DNA from 4 places in the Luteibacter pinisoli genome. Region 1 is predicted to be linked to each of the others. Evidence: predicted binding sites of a transcription regulator. Region 1 holds the regulator's gene; each other region holds the start of a gene.
The links. The regulator sigma-54, encoded in region 1, starts transcription at its own class of promoters, with help from an activator protein. The targets are predictions, from matches to a motif close to TGGCACGNGCNTTGC.

Region 1 (7,069 bases):
CGGCATAGTACTCGCCCACGATGGGCTGCGCGTCCAGGTACTCGCGCACGGCCTGGTCGCGGCCGGAGAACGGGCGCAGGCGCGGGTCCCAATGGGGGTTGGGCAGGCAGCGCGCGTCGAAGACGAAGTCCGCGTCCGAGGGCAGGCCGCGGCGGTAGGCGAACGACTCGAACAGCAGGGTGGTGCCGTCACTGGCCGCGGCGTAGCCGGTGGCGAACAGGCGGCGCAGCTGGTGCACGTTGAGCTCGGAGGTGTCGATCACCTTCTCGGCGATGGCCACCAGCGGGCGCAGCAGGCGGCGCTCCTCGGCGATGGAGTCGGCGAGGGAACGGCGCTCGATGGCCAGCGGGTGGCGGCGGCGCGTTTCCGAGTAGCGCTTGATCAGGACGTCGTCGCGGCTGTCCAGGAACACCAGGTGCACGTGGACCCCGGCGCTGGAGAGCTCCGACAGCACGTGCGGCATGCGCTCCAGGTCCGAGCGGCGGTTGCGCACGTCCACGCCCACGGCGATGCGCCGGCGCGGGCCGTGCTCGCCCTGGCTCACGGCGGCGACCAGCTGCGGGATCAGTTCCGACGGCATGTTGTCGACGCAGTAGAACTCGAGGTCTTCCAGCGCGCGCAGGGCCACCGTCTTGCCGCCCCCGGACATGCCGGTGAGTACCACCAGGTGGAGGGCGTCGGCTTCGACAATGGGGCTCATGAGGGATTCGTCGTTCACCTGGGTCACCACGGGGAGAACCGGCGCATCTGGTGCGCCTGGCGGTCGATGAAGGTCTGGGCAGGGTCGATGCCCTTGCTCTTCAGTACGTGGTTGCGCACCGCCGCCTCCACAAGCACCGCCAGGTTGCGGCCGGGGGCGACGGGGATGGTGATCTTGGGCACGTCGACGTCCAGCACGTTGCGCCGGCTGACATCGCCGGTGAGACGGGTCATGGCGTCGGTTTCCTCGCCCTCGCGCATCGGCTTGAGGTGGATCACCAGGCGAAGGTACTTCGAGGGCTTCACGGCCGTGTGGCCGAACATCTCACGGATGTTGAGGACGCCCAGGCCGCGGACTTCGAGCAGGTCCTGCAGCAGTTCCGGGCAGGCGCCGTCGATGACATCCGGCGCGATCAGGGTGAATTCCGTGGCGTCGTCGGCCACCAGGCGGTGCCCGCGGCTGATCAGTTCCAGGGCCAGCTCGCTCTTGCCCGAGCCCGGCTCGCCGGTGATCAGCACGCCGATGGAGAACACCTCGAGGAACACGCCGTGCAAGGTCACCCGCGGCGCCAGGGTGCGCGCCAGGTGGTACTGCAGGTAGGTGAGCAGCTCGTGGCCGCGCTTGGTGCTCTGCCAGAGGGGGGTGTCGGTTTCCTCGGCCACCTCGCGAAGGTCCGGCGGGATCGCCTGGTCCTTCGTGACGATGAGCGCGGCCGGCTGGTAGGCGGCAATCTTGTGGATGGCCTCCCAGCGCTGGCGCGATTCCAGGCCGTCCAGGAAGTTGAGTTCCTCCGTACCGATGATCTGCACCTTGTTGGGGTAGATCACGTTGAGGTAGCCGACCAGGGACGGGCGGCGGCTCTGCTTGGTGTTCGGTTCCAGGACGCGGGCTTCGCCACGCATGCCCGCTACCCAGCGCAGGGCCATGCGTTCATGAACGCCGTCGAAGAGTTGTCTGGCGGTAAGCCGATCCACGAGAGGGTCCCTGTCAAGAAAAAAGCCGGCACACGGGTGTGCCGGCTTGCTTATATTGTGCCACAGGGGCGCTTTGGCGCTTTAGATCGCCGCGCGGGCCTCACGGACCTCGGCATTATGGTGATCCTTGAGCTTTTCCTTATGCTTGCGCAGCTGGTCGGCCAGTTTGGCGATCATGTCATCCACCGCGGCGTACATCCGGTCGTTCTTGCTGTCGTCCTGCACGCGGATATTGCTGTCGGCGTGCAACCGGGTGCCTGAACAATGGAGGGTGCCGCTGGCCTTGTGCTCGGCCTTATCCACCGAAAGCACGACGTCTAACGCAGTTATGTTGTCGAAAAGGCGTTCGAAGCGGCCGATTTGCTGTTCCACGCGCTCGCGCAGGGCAGGGGTAATGGCAATGTGCTGGCCGCTGATCTGGATTTGCATGACGCCTCCTTCTTACTGAGGGTGCCGCCGATGAGGGGCGGCGAGATGGGAATGGCCGGTTGCCACTCCTGAACCTTGAAACCGTGGGACCGTGATCCTCCGCGAGGGTTCCGCGTGCGGTTAGTTGGCGCGCACGCGTTCACTGGAACTTGGGATGCGCATCGCTTCCCGGTACTTGGCCACCGTACGTCGGGCCACCTGAATGCCGCGTCGATGAAGCTCCTCCGCGAGAGCCTGGTCGGACAGCGGGCGACGCGGGTCTTCCGCCGTGATCAGCTTGCGTAGCATGGCCTGGATGGCCGTTGCGGACGCGCTGCCGCCGTCTTCCGTGGCCACGCCGCTGGAAAAGAAATGTTTCAGCTCGAAGGTACCGCGCGGCGTGTGCATGTACTTGCGCGTGGTAACCCTGGAAATGGTCGATTCATGCATACCCACCTCTTCGGCCACCTCGCGCAGCACCAGCGGGTGCATGGCTTCGGGGCCGTAGTCGAGGAAGGCGCTCTGCCGGCGGACGATCACCTCGGCTACCTTGGTGAGTGTCTCGGCGCGCGACTGAAGGCTCTTCAGGAGCCAGCGGGCCTCCTGCAGCTGGCCCTTCATCCACGTGGCGTCGTCGCCCCGGGCGCGGGCTATCAGGTTGCAGTAATGCTGGTTGAGGCCCAGCCGGGGCTGGGCGTCGGCGTTCAGGCTCACCCGCCAGCGGCCATTCTCACGGCGGGCGTAGACGTCGGGCGCCACGTATTCCACCGGGGTGGCGTCCAGCGCGGCGCCGGGACGGGGGTCCAGGCTGCGGATGAGCGCGGCTGCCGTGGCCACGTCGGCCTCGCCGGCCTTGAGGCGGCGGGCGATCTTGGCGGTGTCATTGCGGGCCAGCAGCTCGATTTCTTCGGAAACGATGCGGATGGCCAGGTCGCGGTGCGGCGTGGTCTCGGCAAACTGGCCCAGCTGGCAAAGCAGGCAGTCGCGCAGGTCCAGGCTGGCAATCCCGGTCGGGTCGAAGCGCTGGACCCGCTGGCGCACCGCCTCGATCTCTTCCAGCCCGGCATGGAGGTCGTGCAGCGCCGGTAGGACGGCCTCGATGCCGTCGCGGAGGTAACCGTCTTCGTCCAGGGCGTGGATGATCGCCGTGGCGATGGCGTGGTCACGCGGGGTGAACTGGGACAGGTTGAGCTGCCACTCCAGATGCTGCTGGAGGCTTTCCGGCGCCGCATTCTGGGGTTCGAAGCCGTCTTCGTCGCCGCCCCCGTTACGTGACGGGGCGCCGGCGTAATCGCCCGCCTCGCCGTGGAAGCGGTCGTCGTCCCAGTCGGGGGCGAGCTCCTCGGAGGGGGAGGCGGTGGACTCTTCGTCCTCGCGGGCGGCCTTGGCCGGCACTTCGTCGCGGGTCCGGAAATCCATCGTTTCGTCAAAGGTGGCCGTTTCCTCGGTCGCCTCGGCTTCCGATTCAGCGTCTTCGGCGAACTCGAGCAGCGGGTTGCTCTCCGCTATCTGGCGAAGCTCGGCCTCAAGCTCCAGCTGCGACAGCTGGAGCAGGCGGATGGCCTGCTGGAGCTGTGGCGTCAGCGTGAGCTGCTGATGCAGGCGAAACTGAAGTCCGGGTTTCATTACCTTCGCAGGATCGGGTTACGAACGCATCGTAACCCTTCGCGGCCCCGCTAAACCAGCCGCCCGGCCAGCTAGGCCAGCTGGCCGATTTCGCATGTGCCTAAGTGGCAGATCAGATGCGGAATTCACGGCCCAGATACACCTCACGGACCTTCTCGTCGGCCAGGATGTGCTGCGGCGTGCCGCGGGCGAGCACTTCGCCGTCGTTGAGAATGTACGCGCGGTCGCAGATGCCGAGCGTTTCGCGGACGTTATGGTCGGTGATGAGCACGCCGATGCCGCGTTCCTTCAGGTGGCGGACGATGCGCTGGATCTCGCCCACCGAGATGGGATCCACGCCAGCGAACGGCTCGTCGAGCAGCATGTAGCGCGGGCGGGCGGCGAGGGCGCGCGCGATTTCCACGCGGCGACGCTCACCACCGGAAAGGCTGATGCCCTTCTGCTCGGCGATGTGCGAGATCTTCAGTTCGTCCAGCAGGCTTTCCAGTTCGACCTCGCGCTCCTTCTGCGTCATGTTCTCGCGCAGTTCCAGCACCGCGAGGATGTTGTCGGAGACGCTGAGGCGGCGGAATACCGAGGCTTCCTGCGGCAGGTAGCCGATGCCGAGCTTGGCGCGCGCATGCATCGGCAGGCCGGTGATGTCCTGCTGGTCGAGCTTGATCTGGCCCGCATCGGCCTGGATCAGGCCAACCACCATGTAGAAGCAGGTGGTCTTGCCGGCGCCGTTGGGGCCGAGCAGGCCAACCACCTCACCTTCGCGGATGGAGAAAGCGAAATCGCGAACCACCTGGCGGGCGCGGAACCGCTTCTGCAGGCCTTGGGCTGAAAGCATTGGGTCAGGGCTTCTTCGTGTTGGGTGCCGGAGCGGCGGGGGTCGCCGGTGCGGCAGGCTTGGCCGGCGCAGCCCCGGGCTGCGTCTTCGGCTGGAAGGTCATGTGCACGGTGGAGGCGCCATTGCTCTCGCCGGTCATCGTGCTGTCGTTCGTGTTGTAGGTGAGCTTGTCGCCATCGGCCGTGCCCTTGGTCGGCTGGTCGATATGCGCGTTGCCGGTGAGGATCGCGATGCCGGTATCGTTGTGATAATCGACATTGGCCGCGTGGCCGTGCATCCAGTTGCCGTCGTCGTCCTGCTGCTCGATCGTGGCCGGGCTGCCGACGATGACGGCGCGCGTCACCTGGTTCTGGTCGTCGAAATAGATGGTGGCCTTGACGCCGGTGACCTTCAGCGTGCCCTGCGTGATGACCACGCCCGTCGTATAGATGGCGATGCCTTGCGGCTGCTGGCTGCCATCGAAGGATTTTGCCTTGACGTCGACCACCTGCTGGCGGTCGGACTGCTTGGCCATGGCAGGCGACGCGGCGGCGAGCAGCGCCACGCCGCAGGCCGCGATCAGTGCCTTAGCGCTTGCGTGGCTGGTACGTGGTGTGGACTGCATCGAGGAGCTCCAGGTGCTTGGTGTCGAGGTTGGCGCGCATGCCTACGCCGTCCATTGTAGAGGTTCCCTGAACGATCCGCGCCGCCTCGGCGGTCTCCAGGCGGTTCTCTTTCGGCCACGCGGTGACCTCGGAGGTGTCGATGCTGGCGGGCGGATTGGTCTGGAAGGCGATGCGGTCCATGTGCACCAGGCCCTGGAGCTTGAGCATGGTGCCGTCCTTGTTCACCCATCCGTACTGCGAGTGTCCCGTCCACGGGGGCACGTCGGTTTCCTTGGTGGAGGGCAGCACGAAGTTGGGCGCATTGATGTACAGCGATTCGTCACCCTCGCGGCGCTCCAGGTGGGGCGCGATGAGCTTGAACGCGGGCTTGCCTTCCTCGTTGTACGAATCGAGGTCGAACGTGGTGAGCACGTAGCCCGAGCGCGGCGGCCCGATGAAGTCGTCCACCTTCTTCTCGGGAGCCACCCAGTAATAGAGCAGGACGCTGGCGCCGAGGGCGGCGAGCAGGATGCCCGCCATGCTTGCCGAGCTGCGGTCCTTGAACAGGTTCAGTGCGCTCACAGCCAGCGGTCCCGCTCGGCTTCGGCCTTGCCCTGGGCGGCGAGGATCATGTCCGCCACTTCGCGCGCCGCGCCGTAGCCGCCACCCAGGCGCGTGCGCCAGTGGGCACGCTCGGCCACCCACGGGTGGGCGTTGGCCACGGCCACGGCCAGGCCGCTGATGCCCATGGCCGGCAGGTCGGGCAGGTCGTCGCCGACGAAGGCGGCCTGTTCGGGCGCCAGGTTCAGGGCGTCGAGCAGCGCATTCAGCGTGGCGCGCTTGTCTTTCTGGCCCTGGTAGACGTGCTGGATGCCCAGTTCCTCGGCGCGCAGCGACACCGGGTGGCTGATCCGCGCGGTGATGATGGCCACCTTGATGCCGTTTTCCTGCAGCCGCTTCAGGCCCAGGCCGTCATGCACGTGGAAGACCTTGGTCTCGCGGCCGTCTTCGGCATACCACAGGCGGCCATCGGTGAGCGTGCCGTCCACGTCGAACACGATGACGCGGATGCGTGCGGCGCGCTCGAGGACGTCGGCGGGGATCTCGGAGTAATGCGTGTAGGCCATGATTCGCCGGGGTTCAGACGACGCGCGCGCGAAGCAGGTCGTGGATGTTGAGGGCGCCGACCACGCAACCGTCGGCGTCAGTGACCAGGAGCGCGTGGATCTGGTGCTTTTCCATGATCTGGGCGGCTTCGACGGCCAGCTTGTCCGAGCCAATGGTTTTCGGCCCACGGGTCATCAGCTGGGCCACGGTGGCGCCGCGGAGATCCACGCCATCGTCGTCCAGCGCGCGGCGCAGGTCGCCGTCGGTGAACACGCCGACGAGGCGGCCATCCGGCTCGACCACGGCGGTCATGCCCAGGTGCTTGCGGGTCATTTCCACCAGCGCCTCGCTGAGCGTGGCGGTTACCAGCACGCGGGGCACGTCGTCGCCGCTGTGCATGACGTCACCGATATGCAGGAGCAGGCGGCGGCCGAGGCTGCCGGCCGGATGCGAGCGGGCGAAGTCGTCGGAAGTGAAACCGCGGGCTTCCAGCAGGGCCACGGCCAGGGCATCGCCCAGGACCAGGGCCGCGGTGGTGCTGGCGGTGGGGGCCAGCCCGTGGGGGCAGGCCTCCGTGGCCACGTTGCCGTCGATATTGACGTCGGCCTGGCCGGCCAGCGACGAGTTCGGGTTGCCGGTGATCGAGATCAGGGCGATGCCCTGGCGCTTGATCGCCGGCAGGATGAACAGCAGCTCGTCGGTTTCGCCCGAATAGGAGATGGCCAGGACGATGTCGTCCGGCTGGATCATGCCCAGGTCGCCATGGCTGGCCTCGCCTGGATGGACGAAGAACGACGGGGTGCCGGTGGAGGCGAGGGTGGCCGCGATCTTCCGGGCG
Region 2 (7,069 bases), 2.2 Mb from region 1:
CATAGTTCTTTCATGGCAGGACGGCGACAGATCCCGGCCCGCTGACGACAGCGTCCAGGATCTTCCCTGAGGACGCATTGCGAACCTTGACCCTGGCACCGGTATCGCCGGCACCCATCGCCACGCCATCGGCGTGGATCACCACGCCGTCCACACTGGCCTCCATGCTGACGGCATCGCCCACGCGGACGGCCTGCCGGCCCGCGAGCATGCCCGGCGTCAGCACCGTGCCGGCATTGATCGGCCGCGCCAGGGCACGGCCGCCTACCTGGTCCAGCGCCGCCACGTAACCGTAGGCGAGGCTGGCGACGTCACGCTCCTCGAGGCGGACATCCGCCGCCCCGAGGCCGTCGCCGCGCGCCAGTGGCCGCGTGGTGACGAGGACATTCATGAACATTTTTACCCGCACGGGCACGCGGGCGGTCCAGCCACCCGGCACCGGGCAGTGGACCACCACGCTGACCCGCGCGCTGACCGGACGGTTGCCCGGCAACGAAACCTCGAGGGGTGCCGTGCACTCGGTCAGCCGCAGGCGGCTGTCCAGGGGATCGGCCTCGGCGACCATGCGCGCGTCGGGCAAGGTGCGGTGTTGCTCGAGCCAGCTCACCGCCGACGTGCGGATGGCCGCCAGCGACTGCTCCGCCGCCGCGGCGAGCGGGCAGGCGGCCAGGCTGGCCATCACGGCGGCAGTGGCAAGGCGACGGATCAAGCGGCGTGTACCGACAGGGCGACCGAAAGCCCCTGGGTGATCGTATCGATCTCTTTCAGCAGGCCCGCCACCATGTGGCTGGCGTCCGCGTGGCGGCCTTCGCCGAGCGTGATGGCGTACTGCGAGGCCTGCGTGGAGAAGCGCTCCGCGGCGGCCTGCACGGCATCCGCCGAGCCATCGGCGCGGCGCACGCGCAGCTGCGCGATGCAGCGCATGAGCGGGGTGGTATCCAGCCAGCGGCGGTCCAGCCCGGCCGGATCACGCGCTGCCAGTTCCACGGCAAAGCGCAGGCCCTGGCAGGCTTCGCGAATCATCTGGCTGAGGGTGGCCGCGTCGAGCGCGCCTTCGGTTTCGAGCTTGGCCAGGCCAAGGCGGTGCGCAAGCACGGTGGCGCGGGCGGCGGCGTCCGCCTGGCGGCGGGTTTCGTTGGCCACCCGGGCAAGCGATGCCTGGCCCGACTGCACGGTGGCAACCCGGCCCTGGAAGGCGGCGAGGCCCTGGCGGGCGGCATCGAGGCTGCCGCGCGCGCCGCGCACGGCGTCGTCGATGCGGCCCATGGCGGCCTGCATGCCAGCCACGCCGGCCTGGGTGGTATCGAGCCGGCGCAGGCTGCCCTGCACGGCTTCGTCGAGCTGGTGCGAGAACTCGCCAACGGTGTGGGTCACCTGGTCGATCTCGGCGGTGGCCTGGGTGGTCTTCTCGGCCAGCTGCTTGACCTCGTCGGCCACCACGGCGAAGCCACGCCCGGCTTCACCTGCGCGGGCGGCTTCGATCGCGGCGTTCAGGGCTACGAGGTTGGTCTGGTGGGCGATGTCCTGCACGGCCGCCGTCAGCTTGCGGATGGCGGTGAAATAGTCGGCGAACTGAGCGTGGTTCTTGCTCATCCCGCCCAGTGCGCTGCGCAACAGGCGCAGCTGGCCGTCGAGGTCGCCCGCGGTGGCGACACCCTGCGTGCCTACGTCGCCCATGGAGGCGACGCCGGTATGTGCCCGGTCCACCGCCGTCGAAATTCCGGCGCTGGCTTCCGTCAATCGACTGGCGGCTTCACGGCCGGCGTCGACGGTGGTGCCCAGTTCCTGCAGCGTGGCGCCCAGCGCCTGGGCGCTGGTCAGCGCCATGCCCTGCTGCTCGATCGCCTGGATGGTCGTGGCCGTCGCGGTACGCGGCTCGGCCTTGGGCGGCGTGAGCAGGGCGCCCAACGCGCTGGCGGCGGCCGGGTACTGTGCCGAAAGGGCGCGCACACGCGCCGCATCACCGCTAGCGGCGGCGTGGGCGAGGAGGCGGACGTGCTGGCTCCAGAGCAAGGTCATGTCGTGCGTACGCTCATCAATAAGGGTTGCCCCCACTACATCGGTCAGGGGCCTCGGGACTTGAGCCAAGCAATCGCCGTGCCATGGCCGAAGGTAAAGAACCGGGCCGGGCCGCCGATACCCGGGAAGACCCCACACGCAGTCCTTCGCACCATGGCCCGTCCGCTCCTCGATACCGTGGAAAGCTTTACCCGCCTGGCGGGCCACAACCGCGTGGCCATGCTGCTGTTCCGCCTGGGCGACAGGCAGGCCTTCGGCATCAACGTGTTCAAAGTGCGCGAGGTGCTGCGCCGCCCGCGCCTCGAGCGGATGCCGAGCATGCACGAGCTGGTCTCGGGCAGCTTCGACTACCGCGGGCAGACCATTCCGGTGGTCGACCTCGCTGCGGCCATGGGCTATCCGCCGCTGGCCAGCGTGGACACCGCGCACCTGATCGTCACCGAGTTCAGCCGCTCCGTGCAGGCCTTCCTGGTGTCCGACGTGGACCGCATCGTCCATGTGGATGGCGGGCAGATGGCCGCGCCGCCGCCGGCACTGGGCTACGGCGCCCGGGTGAACGCCGTGACCCGCCTGGACGGCGACCTCATGGCGGTGGTGGACGTGGAGCAGGTGCTGGCGTCGATCAATCCGCAGCAGGTGGAAATTTCCGACAAGCTCCAGCAGGCCGCCCACGGCCAGCACGGCGGCACTCGCCGCGTGCTCGTGGTCGACGATTCGCTGGTGGCCCGCACCCAGCTGGCCGACCTGTTCCGCAAGCTGGACCTGGAATGCCTGCTGGCAAAGGACGGCGCCGAGGGCCTGGAACTGCTGCAGAAGCTGGCCAGCGGCCCGGCTGCCGAGCGGGTGAACCTGGTGGTGTCCGATATCGAAATGCCCTCCATGGATGGCTACGCCCTGACCCGTGCGATCCGTGAAGACGCCCAGCTGCGCGGCCTGCGGGTGCTCTTGCACAGCTCGCTCAGCGGCGTGTTCAACGAAGCGATGGTGGCCCGCGTCGGCGCCGACCGCTTTATCGCCAAGTTCCAGCCGGAAGTGCTGGCCACGGCGGTGCTGGAGCTGCTTCCCGCCTGACGGCCAGCGCCGGTGTAACGTCGCCCTGGCACCCCGGGGCGGCGTCGGAAAACCGGCACCGCGCAACGCGGCCTCGGGAAAATACTCAACAAACGGCGCTGCGGCGCCGTTTCGCGTTTCAGGGCAGGGCGTGGCACGCCTCTTGCTGATCCCTTCGGGCCAAGACCCACGAGGGGGCCACGCCCATGATCGACAAACCGGATCCGCTGCTCGGCATGCACCCGCAGGCACTCAGCCTGTGGCAGCGCCGTGCGGAAATCATTTCGTCGAACCTTGCCAATGCGGACACCCCGGGCTTCCTCGCCCGGGACGTCGACTTCCGCAAGACGCTCACCGCCGCCACCGGCGCGGTGGACGGCGACCACCTGGCCATGGCCGCGACCGAGTCCGGCCATATCGGCGGCAACCCGGCGTACGCCCTGGCCGATGCCGACAAGCTCGCCTATCGCGTCGCCACCCAGCCGTCGATGGACGGCAACACGGTCGATACGCAGATCGAGCAGGCCCAGTTCGCCAGCAACGCCATCCACTACCAGGCGTCGCTGAGCTTCATCACCGCGCAGATCCACATGATGCGCACCGCCATCACCGGAGGCAGTTCATGAGCCTGCTCAGCATCTTCGACGTCGCCGGCTCCGGCATGGCGGCGCAGTCCGCACGACTCAATACCACCGCCAGCAACATGGCCAACGCCGACAGCGTGGCCAACAGCGAAGCGGGGGCGTACCGCGCCAAGCAGCCGATGTTCGCGTCGGTGCAGTCGCAGGTGAACGGCCAGATGGAAAACCAGGGTGTTCGCGCCCTCGGTGTCACGGAGAGCCAGGCCCCCGTGCAGTCGCGCTACGAGCCGGCCAATCCCATGGCCGACGCCGACGGCAACGTGTGGCAAAGCAACGTCAACCCGGTCGACGAGCTGGTCAACATGATCTCCGCGTCGCGCTCCTACCAGAACAACGTCGAAGTCATGAACAGCGCAAGGCAGCTCATGCAGAAGACGCTCGACCTCGGCAAATAAGGCCACGCCATGACCACCGTCAGCGGTACCAGCAGCACCAGCAATACGTCCGGCACGTCGACCGCCTCGCAGCTGCAGTCGCAGACGCTGGACCAGTCGGACTTCCTGAAACTCATGGTCACCCAGATGACCAACCAGGACCCGACCAAGCCGATGGACGCCAACGACATGGTGGCCCAGATGGCGCAGTTCTCCCAGGTGGCTGCCACGCAGCAGCTGCAGACCTCGTTCGACACGCTGTCGTCCAACCTCACCGGCGACCAGTTCGTCCGCGCGGCCTCGCTGGTCGGCACCGACGTGCTGATCCCGTCGTCCGCCGTGAAGCTGGCTGATGGTGGCAGTGTCGACGGCGCGGTGAACGTCCCGCAGTCCGGCACGTACGTCAACGTGACGGTGAAGGACAGCGCGGGCAACGTGGTTCGCACCATTCCCATGGGCCAGCCCGACGCCGGCCTCCAGCAGTTTTCCTGGGACGGCAAGTCCGACGACGGCACGCCGCTCGCCGCCGGCGTCTACCAGATCTCCGCCACCTCCGGAACGACGGCAGCAGACACGTTCGTGAAGGGCAAGGTGGAAGGCGTCGGTTCTTCCGGAACCGACGGTACGTACGTGCAGGTGGCCGGTTACGGCGGTGCCCTGCTCAGCCAGATCGCACAAATCCTGTAATCCCACCGAGGACACGCCTCCATGCCTTTCGATATCGCACTCAGCGGCATTAATGCCGCTTCCACGGACCTGGAAGTCACCGCCAATAACATCGCCAACACCAGCACGGTGGGCTTCAAGGGCTCGCGCGCCGAGTTCTCGCAGGTGTATTCGGTGGCCGGCCAGAACCTTTCCGCCACGGCCGCCGGCAGCGGCGTGCGCGTCACCAACATCGCCCAGCAGTTCAGCGACGGCAACACCACGCAGACCGGCAATTCGTACGACATGGCCATCAGCGGCACGGGGTTCTTCACCCTGCGCGACGGCTCGGGCTATTCGTACACCCGCGCGGGCAACTTTCATCCGGACGACAACAGCTTCATCGTGAACTCGACCGGCCAGCACCTCCAGGTGTATCCGCCGACCGCGTCGGGCGGCTACGACCAGAGCGCGCTGCAGGATCTCCAGCTCACCTCGGGCACCTCGGCCGCCAAGGCCAGCTCGGCCATCGGCATCACGGCCAACCTCTCGGCCAGTGCGGCGGCGCCGGCCAACGCCACGTTCGATCCGAAGGACGACACCTCGTACAACTCGATGTCCACGTTCCAGGCCTACGATTCCTTGGGCGCGGCGCATACCGTCAACGTTTACTACGCGAAGGACGCCACCGGTTCCAACACCTGGAACGCCTACATGACCGTGGACGGTACCCAGGTCGGTGGCGCCCAGCCGATGGCCTTCAGCAGCGGCGGCGCGATCACCACGCCCGCCAATACCAAGCTGAACTTCGGCGCGGTGTCGCCCAACCCGGGCGCCAATCCGATCAACCTCACGCTGGACATGAGCAAGGTCACCCAGTTTGGCGATGCCTCCTCGACCACGGCCACCACGAACGACGGCTACGCGGCCGGCAAGTTCTCGGCCATCGACGTCTCGTCCGAAGGCGTGGTATCGGCCAAGTACACCAACGGCGTGTCGATGCCGCTGGGCCAGGTGGCGCTGGCGACGTTCGCCAACCCGCAGGGCCTGCGCCAGCTGAATGACACCAACTGGGCCGCCTCGGCGGATTCGGGCCAGCCCGTGCGCGGCTCAGCCGGCTCCGGCGACATGGGTTCGATCCAGTCAGGCCAGCTCGAGGCCTCGAACACGGCCGACCTGACCGCCCAGCTGGTGAACATGATCAAGGCGCAGCGCAACTACCAGGCGAACGCCCAGGTCATCTCGACCGACAACCAGCTCACCCAGACGATCATCCAGATCCGCAACTAAGCGCCTGAAGGAAAGTCGCCATGGACCGTTCCGTATACATCGCCATGACCGGCGCCACGCAGACGATGCGGGCGCAGGCCGAAGTCGCGCACAACCTGGCCAACGCCAACACCACCGGCTTCAAGGCCGAGCTGTCGGCGTTCCAGAGCCTGCCCGTGCAAGGCGATGGTTTGCAGACGCGGATCAATGGCGTGGCCCAGGGCATCGGCTTCGATGCCACCCAGGGTAACCAGATGGCCACCGGCAACGATCTGGACATTGCCGTGCAAGGCAATGGCTGGATCGCCGTGCAGACGCCGGACGGCGCCGAAGGGTACACCCGCGCCGGCAACCTGCGCATCGACGCCGACGGTCTTTTGACGGACGCGCGCGGGAATGCCGTCATGGGTGGCGGCGGCCCGATCACGGTGCCGCAGGCATCCAGCGTGAAGATTGGCGGGGACGGCACCATTTCGGTGGTGCCGCTCGGCCAGGCGCCGAATACGCTCACCACCACCGACCGCATCAAGCTGGTGAACCCGGACAGCGACCAGCTGCAGGCGGGCAGCGACGGCCTGATGCACATGAAGGACGGCAGCCAGCCCGAAGCGGATGCCAACGTCCGCGTCGTCTCCGGCACGCTGGAATCCAGCAACGTCAACCCTTCCGACGTGCTCGTGAAGATGATTTCGCTCTCCCGCGAATACGAAATGCAGGTCCGATCGATCAAGTCGGCCGACGAAAACGCCCAGTCGGCATCGAAATTGCTACAGGTGGGGTAACCACCGCCGCGCGACGCAAAACCGTCGCGGCATAGCAGGCGCCAAGCGCGCAGGAGTCACAGATGTTCACGTCCCTCTGGATCGCCAAGACCGGCCTCGATGCGCAGCAGACGCGCATGGATGTCGTCTCGAACAACCTGGCCAACACGAACACCACGGGCTTCAAGCGCGCCCGCGCCGAGTTCGAAGACCTTGCCTACCAGAACCGCGGGCAGGCTGGCGCCCAGACCACCGAGCAGACCACCTCGCCGACCGGCCTGATGATCGGTACCGGTGTGCGCGTGGTCGG
Region 3 (7,069 bases), 2.2 Mb from region 1:
GAACTGACCAAGAACGCGGTGGGTTTCAGCACCGCGCGCGGCGACAGCGTCAGCGTGATCAACGAAGCGTTCCACGGCATCACGGCCGACGATGCGCCGCAGAGCCCCGCCTTCTGGGAACGCCCTGGCATGCTCGACCTGATCAAGCAGGGCCTGGGCGTGATGGTGGCACTCATTGTCGGCTTCTTCGTGCTGCGCCCGATGCTCAAGGGCCTGCTGAAGCCGGCGCCGATGATGGAGCAGGGGATGGCACTGGCCGGCCCGATGCCGACGGTGTCGGTGATGGTCGACGACGATGACATGACCCCGGATCGCGTCCAGGTGAACCCGAAGGCCCAGCTTGGCGCACCCGCGCTGCTGGCCTATGAACAGAAGGTGGGTCTTGCCAAGCGCATGGCCGCCGACAATCCGAAACAGGTGGCGCAGGTCGTGAAGAGCTGGGTATCCGACGATGGCGGCTGAGTCGAAAGAAGCCCTGACGGGCGCGCAGAAAGCCGCGATTCTTCTGCTCACGCTGGGTGAGGAGGACGCCGCGTCCATCCTCAAGCACCTGGGTGCACGCGATGTGCAGGCCGTGGGTACGGCGATGGCGCAGCTGAAGAACGTCTCGAAGGAGCAGGTTGAGCTGGTGCTCAACAAGCTGCAGGAAGACGTGGGCCAGCACACGGCGATTGGCGTGGGCACGGAAGACTATATCCGCCGCATCCTGGTCAACGCCCTGGGCGAAAACAAGGCCGGCGGCCTGATCGATCGCATCCTCCTGGGCCGCAGCAGCAAGGGCCTGGAGTCGCTCAAGTGGATGGAGAGCCGCGCCATCGGCGAGATGATCGGCCAGGAACACCCGCAGATCATCGCGCTGGTGCTGGCCCATCTGGAGCCGGACCAGGCCGCCGAAGTCATCGGTTACCTGGCCGCGCGTACCCGCAGCGACGTCATCATGCGCATCGCCACGCTGGACGGCGTGCAGCCGCATGCGCTGAACGAACTCGATGAAATCATGGAGCGCCAGTTCTCGGGCAACTCCAACAAGCTGAAGTCGGCCACGGTGGGCGGCCTCAAGGCGGCAGCCGACATCCTCAACGCGATGGAAACCTCGCGCGAAGCCGAGTTGATGGGTGCCATCCGCGGCATCGATACCGGCCTGGGCGATCGCATCGAAGAACTCATGTTCGTGTTCGACGACCTCGCCGAACTCGACGACCGCAGCATGCAGGTGCTGCTGCGCGAAGTGCCGTCCGCTCGCCTGATCACCGCGCTGAAGGGCGCCGATGCGGCGATTCGCGAGAAGATCTTCGCCAACATGTCCAAGCGTGCGGCCGACATGCTGCGCGACGACCTGGAAGTGAAGGGTCCCGTCCGCCTGTCCGAAGTGGATGCGGCGCAGAAAGAAGTGCTGGCTACCGCGCGCCGCCTGGCTGACGCCGGCCAGATCAATCTCGCCGGTGGCGGGGAAGAATTCGTCTGATGAGCCTTACCTCGATCCTCTCGCGCGAACGCATCGACCAGTTCGAGCGCTGGGAGTTGCCGATCGTCGGCGGTTCCGACGTGCAGCATGCCGCGGACGCGGAAGAGGACGACACCCCGCATCGGCCCACCGTGGCCGAGATCGAGGCGATCGAGCGGCAGGCACGCGAAGAAGGTTTCAATGCCGGCCTGAACGAAGGCCGGGCCATGGCCAGGCGTGAACTCGCGGCGCAGGTCGCGCGCCTGGATGCGCTGTTCGCCGCCGTGGAGCGGCCGTTTGCCGAGCTCGATAGCGACGTGGCGGGCGACCTCGCGGTGCTGGCCACCGTGATCGCCGAGCGCGTGCTCGGCTACGAGATCGCCACGCGCCCGGAAAAAATCCTCGACGTGGTCCACCAGGCCATCGATGCGCTGCCGTCGGCATCGCGCCATATCAAGATCCACCTGAATCCTGCCGACGCGGCGCTCGTACGCGAGCACCGTGCGTCCACCGACCACGAAGGCACGGTCGTCGACGACGCCGCGCTTGAGCGCGGTGACGTCCGCCTGGAAAGCGAGCAGTCGCGCCTCGATGCGCGCGTACGTACGCGCCTCGCGTCCGTGATCGACAGCGTGCTGGACGGCCAGGCGAGCGACGAAGACGTCGCTGGCGACGAGTCGGTCGAGTCGTGAGCACCGATAACCACAAGGCCACGCGCACCGCGCACTGGCGCGAGGCCCTTGCGGTGCAGCGCGCCAATGTCGAGCGCGTGCGCCCGCTGCAGGCCGAAGGCAAGCTGCGCCGCGTGGTCGGCCTCACCCTCGAGGCCGTCGGCTGCGAGGCACCCGTCGGCTCGCGCTGCATGGTGGCCGGCGCCGATGGCAAGCAGCTGGAAACCGAAGTGGTCGGCTTCTCCGATGGCCGCCTGCTATTGATGCCTACCGGCGAGATGCATGGCGTGCTGCCCAATGCGCGCGTCACGCCGGTCGCTTCCATCTCCGGCGTACCCGTGGGCGATTCGCTGCTGGGCCGCGTGATCGGCCCGGACGGCGTGCCGCTGGATGGCATGGGCCCGCTGCTGGCGCGTGATCGCGCGCCGCTGCGCCGTGGCCCGATCAACCCGATGTTGCGCCAGCCGATCGACACCCCGCTCGACACGGGCGTGCGCGCCATCAACGCGCTGCTGACGGTCGGGCGCGGCCAGCGCATCGGCCTGTTCGCCGGTTCCGGCGTGGGCAAATCCACGCTGCTGGGCATGATGACCCGCTTCACCAACGCCGACGTGGTCGTGGTGGGCCTGATCGGTGAGCGTGGTCGCGAAGTCAAGGAATTCGTCGATCACACGCTGGGCGAAGAAGGGCGTCGCCGTGCCGTGGTCGTTGCCGCGCCGGCGGACGCACCGCCGTTGTCGCGCCTGCGCGGTGCGCAGGTGGCAACGGCCATCGCCGAGCACTTCCGTGATGAAGGCAAGCGCGTGCTGTTGCTGATGGATTCGCTCACCCGCTATGCCCAGGCCCAGCGCGAAATCGCCCTGGCCATCGGTGAGCCCCCGGCGACGAAGGGCTACCCGCCGTCGGTGTTCGCCATGTTGCCGGCCCTGGTGGAGCGCGCCGGCAACGACGCGGAAGGCCGCGGTTCGATCACGGCGTTCTACACCGTGCTTACCGAAGGCGACGACTACCGTCATGACCCGATCGCCGACTCCGCGCGCGCCATCCTCGATGGCCACATCGTGCTCTCGCGCGACCTGGCCGAAGCAGGCCATTATCCCGCCATCGATATCGAGGCCTCGATCAGCCGCGTGATGCCGGCGGTGGTCAGCAAGGACCATATGCGCGCCGCGCAACGCTTCCGCCAGGTCTACTCGGCGTACCGCCAGCAGCGCGACCTGATTGCCGTGGGCGCCTACCAGAAGGGCAGCGATCCGCGTACGGACGAAGCCATCGCGCTTTATCCCACCCTGTCGGCGTTCCTCCAGCAGGAAACCGACACGCCTGTTTACCTCGACGAGGCCGAATCCGGCCTCGTCGATGCGGCGAAGGCTAACTGATGCCCTCGCGCGCAGACCGCCTGCAACCCGTGGTGGACCTCGCGGCCGACAAGGCCGAGGACGCCACGCGCGCACTCGCCACGCAGCAACGCGCGGTGGCCGACGCGGAGCACCAGCTCGCCGAGCTGCGCCGCTATCGCAACGAATACGCCGAGATGCCCTCGGGTATCGGCGTCGCCGAGCTCCTGAACCGGCAGCAGTTCCTGCAGAAAATCGACATGGCCATCGTCCAGCAGCTTGGCGAGGTGCAGCGCCGCGAGCGCGCCCTCGAGCGTGCGCGCGTGGATTGGGCGGAAGCCCGCGGCCGTGCGAAGGCCCTGGATTCCGTCACCGCGAAATACCGCGAGCAGGAGCGTAAGTCGCAGGACCGCCGCGAGCAGGAACAAGCCGACGAACGCTCCCAGTACCGCCGAACGACCTCATCGAGCCCCACCCATGAATAACGCCTCGCTGCTTCTCAACGCCGCTCGCCCGACGCCGCCGGCGCCCAAGCCGTCGACCTCGCCGTCGCCTGCGTCGCCCGACGAAGCGGCGCCGTCGGCATCGCACGGCTTCGACCATGCGATGTCGGCCGCCCACGCGAGTGCCAGCAAGCCGGCCAGCAGCCAGCACGGCCACGACACGACGGGTGCATCGAAGGCCGCCGACAAGGCGCCGGCCAACAAGGCACCCGACGCGAAGGCCGCGGGCCAGAAAGACGCCGGCAAGAAAGCCGATGCGCAAAAAGACAAAGACACAGCGAAGGACGATGACGACAAGACGACGGACGACACGTCCATCGCCGCGTCGATGCTCGCCCTCATCGGCGTCCCCGTGCAGGCCACCCAGGTGGCCATGAAGGCGCTCGGCGCCGCGAAGGACGTGGCCACGGGTAATCCGGCCGGCGCGCTTGCCGCCCTGACGGGCACGGGCGACGCCGCTGCGGCGACGAAGGACGCCGGGCTCAACGCGGTGGGCCTCGCCACGGCCGCGGCTGCCGACGGCAGCGCCGCCGTCGCGACGCCGGCAGTCGCCCCGTTTGCCGCGCTGCTCGCCAAAGAGGCAGGCGTCGCCGACGCAGGCAAGGACGACAAGGACGGCGTCGACCCGGCGTCGCTCGGCAGCATGCCGTTCGCGCATGCGCAGGCGGCCGGCCACCTCGATGGGCCCATGCAGCTGCAGGCCACCCAGCCGGTGACCTCGCCGCAGTTCTCGCAGGATCTCGGCGAGCAGATCGCCTGGATGAGCTCGGCCGCGGGCAACGTCAAGGAAGCGCGGATCAAGCTGCATCCGGAAGAACTTGGCAGCATGGATGTGCGCGTGAGCATGGACGGCGGCAAGGTCAACGTGGCCATCATGGCCCAGCACCCGGCAGCCGTGCATGCCGTGCAGCAGACGCTGTCCAACCTGGACGCCATGCTCGCCCACCACGGGCTGTCGCTGGGCCAGGCCGAGGTCAACCAGGGCGGCGCACAGCAGAACCAGGGTGGCCAGGACCAGGGGCAGGGCGGGTCGTCCGCCCAGGCCGATGGCGCGGGTGACGCCATGGTCAGCGCGGCTACGTCGCGCGTGTCGCGCGGCCTGGTCGACGAAGTCGCCTGACGCCACGCGCGACGTCATACCGTCGCGCGTCAATTTTCCGGCTCAGTCGCCCGCGGGCCCATCTGGCCGAAAACCCCTTTAAATGCGGCTTCCGCTGGTGCACCGCCTGCTGTGCGAGATGGCACGCCGCTTGCAACAATACACAGCATCCGCATCAACGAGGTTTCACCGGCATGGCCACGGCAAAGAAAGAAGGCGAAGAAGGCACGAAGAAGAAGGGCAAGGGCAAGCTCCTTGCGATCCTGGCCATCGTCGTGCTCGCTGCGGGCGGCGGTGGCGCGTTCTTCATGCTGAAGGGCGGCCACCCGAAGAGCGCCGAACAGGCTGCCGTCGAGGCCGCCAAGGCCAAGCCGGCGGTTTACCTGCAGCTGGACCCGGCCTTCGTGGTCAATTTCCAGGACGACACGGCCCTGCGCTTCCTGCAGGTGGGCGTGAACGTCATGTCGCACGATCCCGAGGCGATCAATGCCGCCAAGGAATCGGATCCGGAAATCCGCAACGCCCTGCTGATGCTGTTCTCCGCGCAGGACGTGAAGACCCTCTCCGACGTGAAGGGCAAGCAGAAGCTGCAGGCCGCGGCGCTGGCCGAAGTGCAGCGCGTGCTGAAGGAAAAGATCGGCCGCCCGGGCGTCGACGCCCTGTATTTCACCAGCTTCATCATGCAGTGACGGGCGTCCAGCCATGAGCGACATCCTCACCCAGGAAGAAATCGATGCGCTCCTGGCGGGCGTGGAGGGCGGCGCCGTCGAGACGGAGCTCGAGCCGCCACCGCCGCCGGGCTCGATCCTCGATTACGACTTCACCCAGCAGGACCGTATCGTCCGCGGCCGCCTGCCGACGCTGGAAATGGTCAACGACCGTTTCGCCCGCTACTTCCGCGCCAACCTGTTCAACGTGCTGCGCAAGTCGTGCGAAGTGTCGGTGCTGGGCGTGAAGATGACCAAGTTCAACGAGTACGTCCACTCGCTGGCCGTACCGAGCAACCTCAACCTCGTCCGCATCAAGCCGTTGCGCGGCACCGCGCTGATGATCTTCGAGCCGCGCCTCGTGTTCACGGTGATCGACAACTTCTTCGGTGGTGACGGCCGTTTCCATGCCCGCATCGAAGGCCGCGACTTCACGCCGACGGAAAACCGAGTGATCCAGATCGTCCTGGCCGAGGCGTTCAGCGCCATGGCCGAGGCCTGGGCGCCGGTGCTGAAGATGCAGTTCGAATTCCTGAACTCGGAGATCAACCCGCAGTTCGCCAATATCGTGAGCCCCACCGAAACCGTGGTGGTCTCCCGCTTCCACGTGGAGCTGGATGGCGGCGGTGGCGAAATCCACCTGACCCTGCCGTACTCCATGGTGGAGCCGATCCGCGAGCTGCTGGATGCGGGCGTGCAGAGCGACCGGGCCGAGCGTGACGACCGCTGGATCCAGAACCTCCACGAGGAGATCCTGGATGCCGAGGTGGAGGTCACCTCCATGCTGGCCGAAGCGCGCCTCACCATTGGCGACTTCCTGCACCTGCGCAAGGGCGATGTCATCCCCATCAGCATGCCGGACCTGGCCACGGTATTTGCCGAAGACGTGCCGATTTTCCGTGGCCGCATGGCAAACGCGGCCGGCAACAAGGCTGTGCAGTTCGAATCGCACATGCGCCGGCCGTCCATGAAGACGCACCGCCCGACCAGCGCCGAACCGGTCTGAGTTACGGCGTCAACTGACCGACACGGTGACTAACTGCCGTCGAGCGTCAGCTTTCCGGCAGGCAGGGTGGGTGGCCGAATAAGGGCCTTGGGTAAGTGGCTGAAAGTTCGCAATAAATCGCACTTTCAGCCCGCGTCGGATCCATGGCACGCCGTTTGCATTCACGGTGATGTCATCCCAGCAACGCACGGATCCACGGCCATGAACGAACCCACCATCCTCGAACCTGTTGACGGCGCCGCCGACCTGACCAAGAACATGGGCCTGGGTAGCGACGTCAACCTCGACGTCATCCTCGACGT
Region 4 (7,069 bases), 2.2 Mb from region 1:
TCGTCGCCGTGTAAGGGAAACGTTTTCGGCAAGTGGTTAAAACGTGAAGGTGAGCGTCAGCGTCAATCCTGACGACACGCGTCACGAATGTGACGCAAGATGCCACGCGACGTTCTTACGTCACGTGACGTAAAAGGTCACCCCTGGGCGGCGTGGGCCCTGGCCTCGGCCACCTGACGGCGGTGCTGGCGAAAAACCAGCCGCTCGATTTCGTCGCGGACCGGCTCGGAAACGCCGTCGAACGCCACGAAACCCTTGCCATCGGTGGGCCCGGCCTGGCGCGTGCCCGGCAGTTCCAGGGGCAAGGCCCGGCAGACGTCAAAGTGCAGCTTCAGCAGCACCGGCTGGCCGACGGGCGGCAGGCAGTCCCACGGCAGGACGGCGCCGAGGGCGTTAAAGCGCAAGGACATGCGGGGCGGCAGCGACGACTGCGGCAGCAGCAGCCGGTTGACGATTTCCATGAGGACATTGAGCTTGGCGTCGAGCCGGGCCACTTCCTGGCTGAGGGCGTTGTCGTCCTCGCCCGTGTCCACCCGGCGGTCCATCAGGGCGGCGACGGCCACCAGGACGTTGGCGTTGCGGTCGTTGACCGAGGCCAGCGCGGCCGGGGCCAGGCGCTCGCCGGTTTCACAGGTGGCGTGGAAACGGGCATCCCAGGTGACGCGCTCGGAAAAGGCGTTCCACGTGTCTTCGCTCATGGGCCTGCCACCGTTGGGAAGAAGATCAGAACGAAGTATACGCAGCGACGGCGCGGCGGACCCGGCGCGACGAATCCAGCGCCAGGGCCGTCTCATCGCGGGCGGCGGAAACCAGATCCTTGATCAGATTATCCATAAGCATGATGGACTTAAGCGATTCGAGCGTTTCCGGCGCCGGGCGCATGGTGCCGGCGCGCAGCACCGGGTCACGCTCGGCCTCGAGTTCGGTCAGGTCATCCCAGCGCCCTTCCGAGGCCGCGTGGTGCATGGCTTCGGTCAGGGTCAGCACGCGGTCAAGGTCGCAGAAAGCCGCCGCGTTCATGCCCCGGCCCCCGCCACCTGGCGATCTTCCGCCGGGATGGCCACCCAGCTGTCACGGACCTGGCCGAGCAGGGTCGCGACCTCGTCCAGCGCCAGCGTGTCAGCATGCATGTTGGCGAACAACAGGCGGCGGCTCATGTAGTCGTACAGCGCATCGAGGCGCTCGACCAGCGTGGTCTGGACGTCGTGGTTCAGCGCGGCCTGCAGGCCGCCAATGATTTCGATGGCCTTGGAAATGGCCTCGCCGCGGGACGCAACGTTGCCGGTGGCAATGCACGCCACCGCCAGGCGGATGCGCTCCAGGGCGCCATCCATCAGGAGGGTGATCAGGCCGTGCGCGTCGGCGGATTCGATGCCACCGCCGGTGCGGATCTGCTGGTAGGCGCCTGCGCCACGGGAGTATCCCAGTGCCATGTCTTATCGTTCCTGCCGGGCTTACTTATTCGAGTTGTTCAGCGAGTCGAACTGCTGCTGAAGGTAGCTGCTCGTGCTGCTGAGCTTGGTCATCATGGTGTCCAGCGCGGTGTACTGCGTGGTCAGACGCTTGGTGTAATCCTGCATCTGCACGTCGTAGTCCGACTGCTGCTGGGTGATGTCCTTGGCTTTCTGGTTCAGGTTGTTCGTGCGCTGGGTCAGGATGCCGGAGCTCGAGGTCCAGCTCGTGATCAGCTTGTCCAGCTTCGGTGCGATGCCGTTGTCGCCGCTGAGCAGGTTCTGGGTCTCCTTGGGATTGGAGGCCATGAACTTGGTGAGCTTGGTGGAATCGAATTTCAGCGTGCCATCGACCTGGAACGAGACGCCAAGATCGCTGAGCGAGCTCGGGCCTCCATTCGACGACACCCCCTGCGAACCGAGCAGGTTGGTGACCTGGCTCTTGAGCGACATGACCGTGGCGTCGCCGATCAGGGCGCCGACCTGGTTGTTGGTCGAGTCGTACTTGGTGAGGGTCTGGTAGGTGGAGACAAACGAGTTGTAAGCCGTGACCAGGCTCTGCATGGCCGTGGATACCGCCGACGTATCGGTGGTGATGTTGACGCTGCTGCTGCCTTCCTTGGTCAGCGTCAGGGTCACGCCATCAAGGGCGGAGGCCACGGTGTTAGTCGGGCTGGTCGCCGCCGTGCCGTCAATGGTGAACTCGGCGTCCTGGGCCTTGGTGGTCGGCGTGCCGGTCGCAGGATCGAATGCCAGCTGGGAAAGGCCGCCATCGCCGCCACTAGCAGTGACCGTGAACGCATTGGCTGCGCCCGTGGAGGTGGAATTCAGCACAAGGTGTGCGCCATCCGTGCCCGTCACGATGCTGGCGGAGACGCCGGGGTTATCCGAAGCCTTGTTGATCTTGTCGCGGATGTCCTGCAACGAGTTCGCCGACGAGTCGATATCCAGGCTCATCGACTTGCCACCCACCGCAATGGTCAGGGTGCCGGTGCCGACAGCCGCGGTGGAGCTCGAAATGGCGGTAGACGTGGTTTTCTGGGCGGCGGCGAGCTTACTCACCACGAGGTTGTAGCTGCCCGGAACGGCCGTACTATCGGCGGAGGCCGAAAGAATCGTGGAATCGCCTACCGAGGTCTTCTGCGTCGTGAATGCGGAACCGTCGGTCAGCGCCTTGATGGCGCTCTGCAGGCTGGTGAGCGACGACGAGAAATTGCCGATCGCTGAAATCTGGGTGGTGTTGGCAGTGCTGGCGTCGGAAAGCTGCTTGTCTTTCGCCGCGCGCTTGTTCGCCACAAGGTTGGAAACGATCGACGCGACGTCGATCGAGCTGGAACCGAGGGTCACCGGATTGGTCGTCATGAAGCTCTCCTTGAAGACGCTCCACTGCCCTGGGCGCCAATTTGTCGACGGGTGGCCGTGCATGCAGGGCCACCCGTGACAACTTAAGCAATTACCCTGCCAACCCCGGTAACGCCCGGGGCTGGCGGTGTCCCGCGGTTATTAGCCGAGGAGCTTGGTGACGATCTGCTGCGAGGAGTTCGCGGTGGCGAGCACCGAGACACCGGCCTGCTGCAGGATCTGCGCCGAGGACATGTTCGCCGTTTCCTGGGCGAAGTCGGCGTCGGTGATGGCCGACTTCGACGAGGTCAGGTTCTGCGAGATGTTCGACAGGTTGGAGATGGTCGAATCGAAGCGGTTCTGCACGGCGCCGAGGTCCGAGCGCAGGTCGGAAACCGACTGCAGGGCGGCATCGATGCGGTTGATCGTGTCGTTGGCGGCGTCAACCGTGGAGACGCTGGAATCAGCCAGGGTCTTCGTGCTGTCAACCGTGTAGCTGGCCGCGAAACCAAGCGTCGTCGCCTTCGTGCCGCCCACCGTCAGGGCCTGGGCCGACGACATGTTGAGCTTGCCGTCCGTACCCACGTAAGCCGTCACACCTTCGCTCGAATGAGCATTGATGGCGTCAGCGACGTCCTGGGTGGACTTGAAGGTGCCTTCGATCTTGATCGCGGTGCCCGAACCGACCTGGACGGTCAGGTCGCCAGCGCCCAGGGTGAGGCTCTGCGGGGAGCCAGCCGGAGCCGTGACAGCGGTCTTGACGCCGGTGGACACGCCGGTGCCGTTGACGGTGCCGTTGTTCTTGGCGACCGTGCCCAGACCGAGCGTCGATGCAGCCGAACCGCTGAACACGGCGTCGTTCGTCGTGCTGGCGTTGGTCAGGTCCAGTTCGCCGGTGGTGGCGTTCTTGGCGGCGATCGTGCCGCCAGCGGCGGTGTTGATGGCCGAGGCAAGGGCGGCGGCGTCCGTGTAGTTACCGGCGGCGACGTTGGTGGCAACGCCCGTGGTGACGTTGGTGACCTTCAGGTCGCCAGCGGCGAGGGTGAGGCCACCCGCGCTCTTGAACTGCGACGACAGGTCGACCGCACCGGTGGCGAGCTCGCCCACCTGGTTGGCCTTCATGCCCTGGTTCAGGCCGACGGTGATGACTTCACCGACGTTGGCACCGACCTGGAAGCTGAGGTTCTTGGCCGAACCGTCGAGGACCTTCATGCCGTTGAAGTTGGTCTGCGTGGCGATACGCGTGACTTCCGACAGACGCTGCTGCACTTCGGCGTCGAGGGCCTGGCGGTCGCTCGGCGAGTTCGAGGCATTGGTCGACTGCACGGCCAGCTCGCGGATGCGCTGCAGGTTGTTCGTGACTTCGTCCAGGGCCGATTCGGTGGTCTGGGCCAGCGAGATACCGTCGTTGGCGTTCTGCACAGCGCGGTTCAGGCCGTTGATCTGGGTGGTCATGCGGGTGGAGATCGCCATGCCCGCGGCGTCGTCCTTGGCGCTGTTGATGCGGTTACCCGACGACAGACGCTCGATGGCCGAGGACAGCTTGGTCTGCGAGGTGGTCAGGTTGCGCTGGGCATTCAGCGACATGATGTTGGTGTTGATGGTCAGAGACATCGTATTAATCCTTTGGTAGCGGAACCGATTGCCGGAGTAGTTGCGGCGTATTCCGGCGGGGTTCCGTTTAGGAAAGCCGTCCGCCTCAAGGAGGTTTACGGCACGCCGGGAGGAAACTTGAGAACTTTTTCTACCTGTCAACAGTTATTTTTTGACGGAGCGGGGAAAGAGGCCCTGCCCAGCCGCTGTCGAGGTAGGTATCGGCACGGGCGCGCCGGGGTTTAGGATCATTTTTCACCTCCGTGTGAGGAAATCCGGCCCTGCCCCCTTGCCGGCAACCCTGCCTTGCTTGAAAACGGATTACTTCAGGTAGTTGAAGAGCGAAAGGTTCTGCATCTTCACGTACGCCTGCTGCGCGGCATCCAGGGCCGACTGCTGCTGGGAAAACTTGCTGGCGGCGCTGGCGTAGTCCAGGTCCTGCAGATCGGACAGCGTGCTGTCGTACTGCAGCTTCATGTCGGAACCCAGGCTGGCCTGCTGGTCGAGCGTATTCATGCGCGCGCCGATCTGCGTGCGCGTATTGAGGAAGCTGCCTGCGGCCTGGTCGATGTTCTGCAACTGGGCGTTCACCGCGTTGTTCATCGGCGCACCGCCGCCGGGCGTTTCAAAGGCGGTGATGAGCCCCGCGACGGCGGAGAACACATCCTGTGACGATGACGGCGTGACGGAGAACGAATCACCCGCGGCCGGCGCACCGGTCAGGTTGATCTGCGCGCCGTTGAAATTGATGACGCCCGACGTGCCGGTATAGGTACCGGTGCTGATCGGTGCGCCGGTCGGATTCGCGGCGTCATGGATCTCGTAATTCGACGCATCGGTAAAGGTGATGGTGTAGCTGCCACCCGTCCATGCCGACGCATCCGTGACCGAGGTGGCGCCAACGACACCGGTACCGGTGTTCGTCGTGGCAGCGGCGGTCTGGAACGTACCGTTGCCGCCACGGATGGCCATGAACACGTCATCGCCACTGTCACCGGTGGCCACCTGGATGCCGGCGCCGGCCGCGACCATGCGCTGGCCCTGGTCACCGGAATAGGTGACGCCAAGGTCCGACTGCGTGAACGGCTGCGACGACGTGCGGCTGCCGGCAAACACGTACTCGCCCTGCCCGTCCTTCGTGTTCGCGATCGCGACGAGCTGCTGCAGGTTCTGGCGCATCTCGGCAGCGATGGACTTGCGCGATTCGTCGGTCTGCGTGCCGTTGCTGCCTTCCAGCGCAAGCGTGCGAATACGATCCAGCACATCGGAGGCGCTGTTAAGCGACTGCTCTTCCACCGACAGGCGCGTGTTGGCCATGTTGATGTTGCGCGTGTACTGATCGTTCTGCGCGCTGGCCGAATTGACGTCGACGGCACGCGCCGCGGCGGCGGGATTGTCCGACGGCGACTGCATGGCCTTGCCGTTGCCGAGCGCGAGCTGGGTCTGCGACAGCTCGTACTGCCGGTTCAGCATCTGGTTGACGGACTGTTGCTGCTGCCAGGTAGTGGAGATGCGCATGATCAGCTCTGCACGGCGGAAAGGAGGGACTGGAAGATGGAGTTCGCCGTGGTGATCACCTGGGCGGACGCCGAATAGGCCTGCTGGAACTTAAGGAGGTTGGCGGCCTCCTCGTCGAGGTTCACGCCAGCGACGCTTTGCTGTGAGGCGGTGGCCTGGTCGAGGATGCTCTGCTGCGCGCTCAGTGCCGTGTTGGCCGAGGCACCGGCCGTACCCACCTGGGCGACGAGCTGGCTGTAGGCCTTGCCGACGCTGGTCACGCCACCATCGAGCACGCCCACGTTGGCGACGTTGGCCATGGCCAGCGCGTTGCCGTTGTCACCGCTTGCGCTCGAGGCCGGCTTGACGCTGAAGGTGTCGTTGATCGCCGGCTTGCCGGTGAGCTTCAGTGACCAGCCGTTGCCGGTGATCGTGTCGCCGGAGGTGTAGTTCTGGTCCGGCCCACCGTTGACGCTGTAGGTGTTCGCCGATGTGAAAACGATATTGACCGGCGTCTTGAAGTTGGCGTTGGTCGCATCGGTCACCGTCAGGCCACCGAGCACGCCGCTGCCGGTATTGGTCGAGGCCTTGCTCGCGGCCAGCGGGCCGGAGGCGGCAATCTTGTTGGTGTCGCTGACGGCCACGCTGATGGACGACGCGGCGTTGCGCGTCGGCTGGATCTGGAACGAATCACCCGCCGCGGCGCCCGGGGTGACGGTGACCTGCATGCCACCGACCACGAACGGCGAGGCGGCCGTGCCGGCACCGGTCATCGGCACGGTAACACCGGCCGTCGTCGTCGCCGACCAGTTCACGCCGTCGAAGCGCATGACGTAATCGGAGCTGCCAAGCTTGGAGACATCCGAGACGACCGCCGAGACCGTGCCCGTGCCCGTGTTCTTCGTGCTGTTGAACACCGCGGGGTCGGCGATGTTGAACATGTTGCCGCCGGCATCACCGTTCAGGTCGATACCTTGCGCGCTCTGCTTGTTCACTGCGCTGGTCAGCGCAATGGCGGCGCGGCCGAGCTGGTTGCGCGCCGGGTCCAGGACATTGGTGCGGAAATCGAACGTGGCGCCGAGCGAACCCGAACCCAGCTGGTTCGAGATCACGGTGCCCTGCGGGTCCACCACCTCCAGCCGCGACGAGTCGTACTGGTTCGTGACCGTGGCGAGCTTGGTGGAACT

Region 2: the regulator sigma-54 is predicted to act here: its motif matches at 3,222-3,236, upstream of flgB (flagellar basal body rod protein FlgB).
Region 3: the regulator sigma-54 is predicted to act here: its motif matches at 5,195-5,209, upstream of FIV34_RS15675 (flagellar basal body-associated FliL family protein).
Region 4: the regulator sigma-54 is predicted to act here: its motif matches at 2,901-2,915, upstream of fliD (flagellar filament capping protein FliD).

Annotation. Positions count from the first base shown of each region.
Region 1 is NZ_CP041046.1:1,021,217-1,028,285, forward strand. Features, by position in the region: gene rapZ (RNase adapter RapZ) at 1-700, opposite strand, end outside; gene hprK (HPr(Ser) kinase/phosphatase) at 724-1,626, opposite strand; gene hpf (ribosome hibernation-promoting factor, HPF/YfiA family) at 1,756-2,103, opposite strand; gene FIV34_RS04610 (RNA polymerase factor sigma-54) at 2,224-3,708, opposite strand; gene lptB (LPS export ABC transporter ATP-binding protein) at 3,821-4,540, opposite strand; gene lptA (lipopolysaccharide transport periplasmic protein LptA) at 4,545-5,144, opposite strand; gene lptC (LPS export ABC transporter periplasmic protein LptC) at 5,107-5,706, opposite strand; gene FIV34_RS04630 (KdsC family phosphatase) at 5,703-6,251, opposite strand; gene FIV34_RS04635 (KpsF/GutQ family sugar-phosphate isomerase) at 6,265-7,069, opposite strand, start outside.
Region 2 is NZ_CP041046.1:3,467,793-3,474,861, reverse strand. Features, by position in the region: gene flgA (flagellar basal body P-ring formation chaperone FlgA) at 11-709, opposite strand; gene FIV34_RS21560 (methyl-accepting chemotaxis protein) at 706-2,019, opposite strand; gene FIV34_RS15800 (chemotaxis protein) at 2,173-3,090, shown strand; gene flgB (flagellar basal body rod protein FlgB) at 3,276-3,695, shown strand; gene flgC (flagellar basal body rod protein FlgC) at 3,692-4,105, shown strand; gene FIV34_RS15785 (flagellar hook assembly protein FlgD) at 4,115-4,771, shown strand; gene flgE (flagellar hook protein FlgE) at 4,793-6,019, shown strand; gene flgF (flagellar basal-body rod protein FlgF) at 6,040-6,780, shown strand; gene flgG (flagellar basal-body rod protein FlgG) at 6,843-7,069, shown strand, end outside.
Region 3 is NZ_CP041046.1:3,446,322-3,453,390, reverse strand. Features, by position in the region: gene fliF (flagellar basal-body MS-ring/collar protein FliF) at 1-462, shown strand, start outside; gene fliG (flagellar motor switch protein FliG) at 476-1,465, shown strand; gene FIV34_RS15695 (flagellar assembly protein FliH) at 1,465-2,136, shown strand; gene fliI (flagellar protein export ATPase FliI) at 2,133-3,494, shown strand; gene fliJ (flagellar export protein FliJ) at 3,494-3,937, shown strand; gene FIV34_RS15680 (flagellar hook-length control protein FliK) at 3,930-5,075, shown strand; gene FIV34_RS15675 (flagellar basal body-associated FliL family protein) at 5,249-5,743, shown strand; gene fliM (flagellar motor switch protein FliM) at 5,757-6,767, shown strand; gene fliN (flagellar motor switch protein FliN) at 7,026-7,069, shown strand, end outside.
Region 4 is NZ_CP041046.1:3,456,641-3,463,709, forward strand. Features, by position in the region: gene FIV34_RS15720 (PilZ domain-containing protein) at 138-698, opposite strand; gene FIV34_RS15725 (flagellar protein FliT) at 724-1,020, opposite strand; gene fliS (flagellar export chaperone FliS) at 1,017-1,433, opposite strand; gene fliD (flagellar filament capping protein FliD) at 1,455-2,813, opposite strand; gene FIV34_RS15740 (flagellin N-terminal helical domain-containing protein) at 2,955-4,406, opposite strand; gene flgL (flagellar hook-associated protein FlgL) at 4,707-5,903, opposite strand; gene flgK (flagellar hook-associated protein FlgK) at 5,906-7,069, opposite strand, start outside.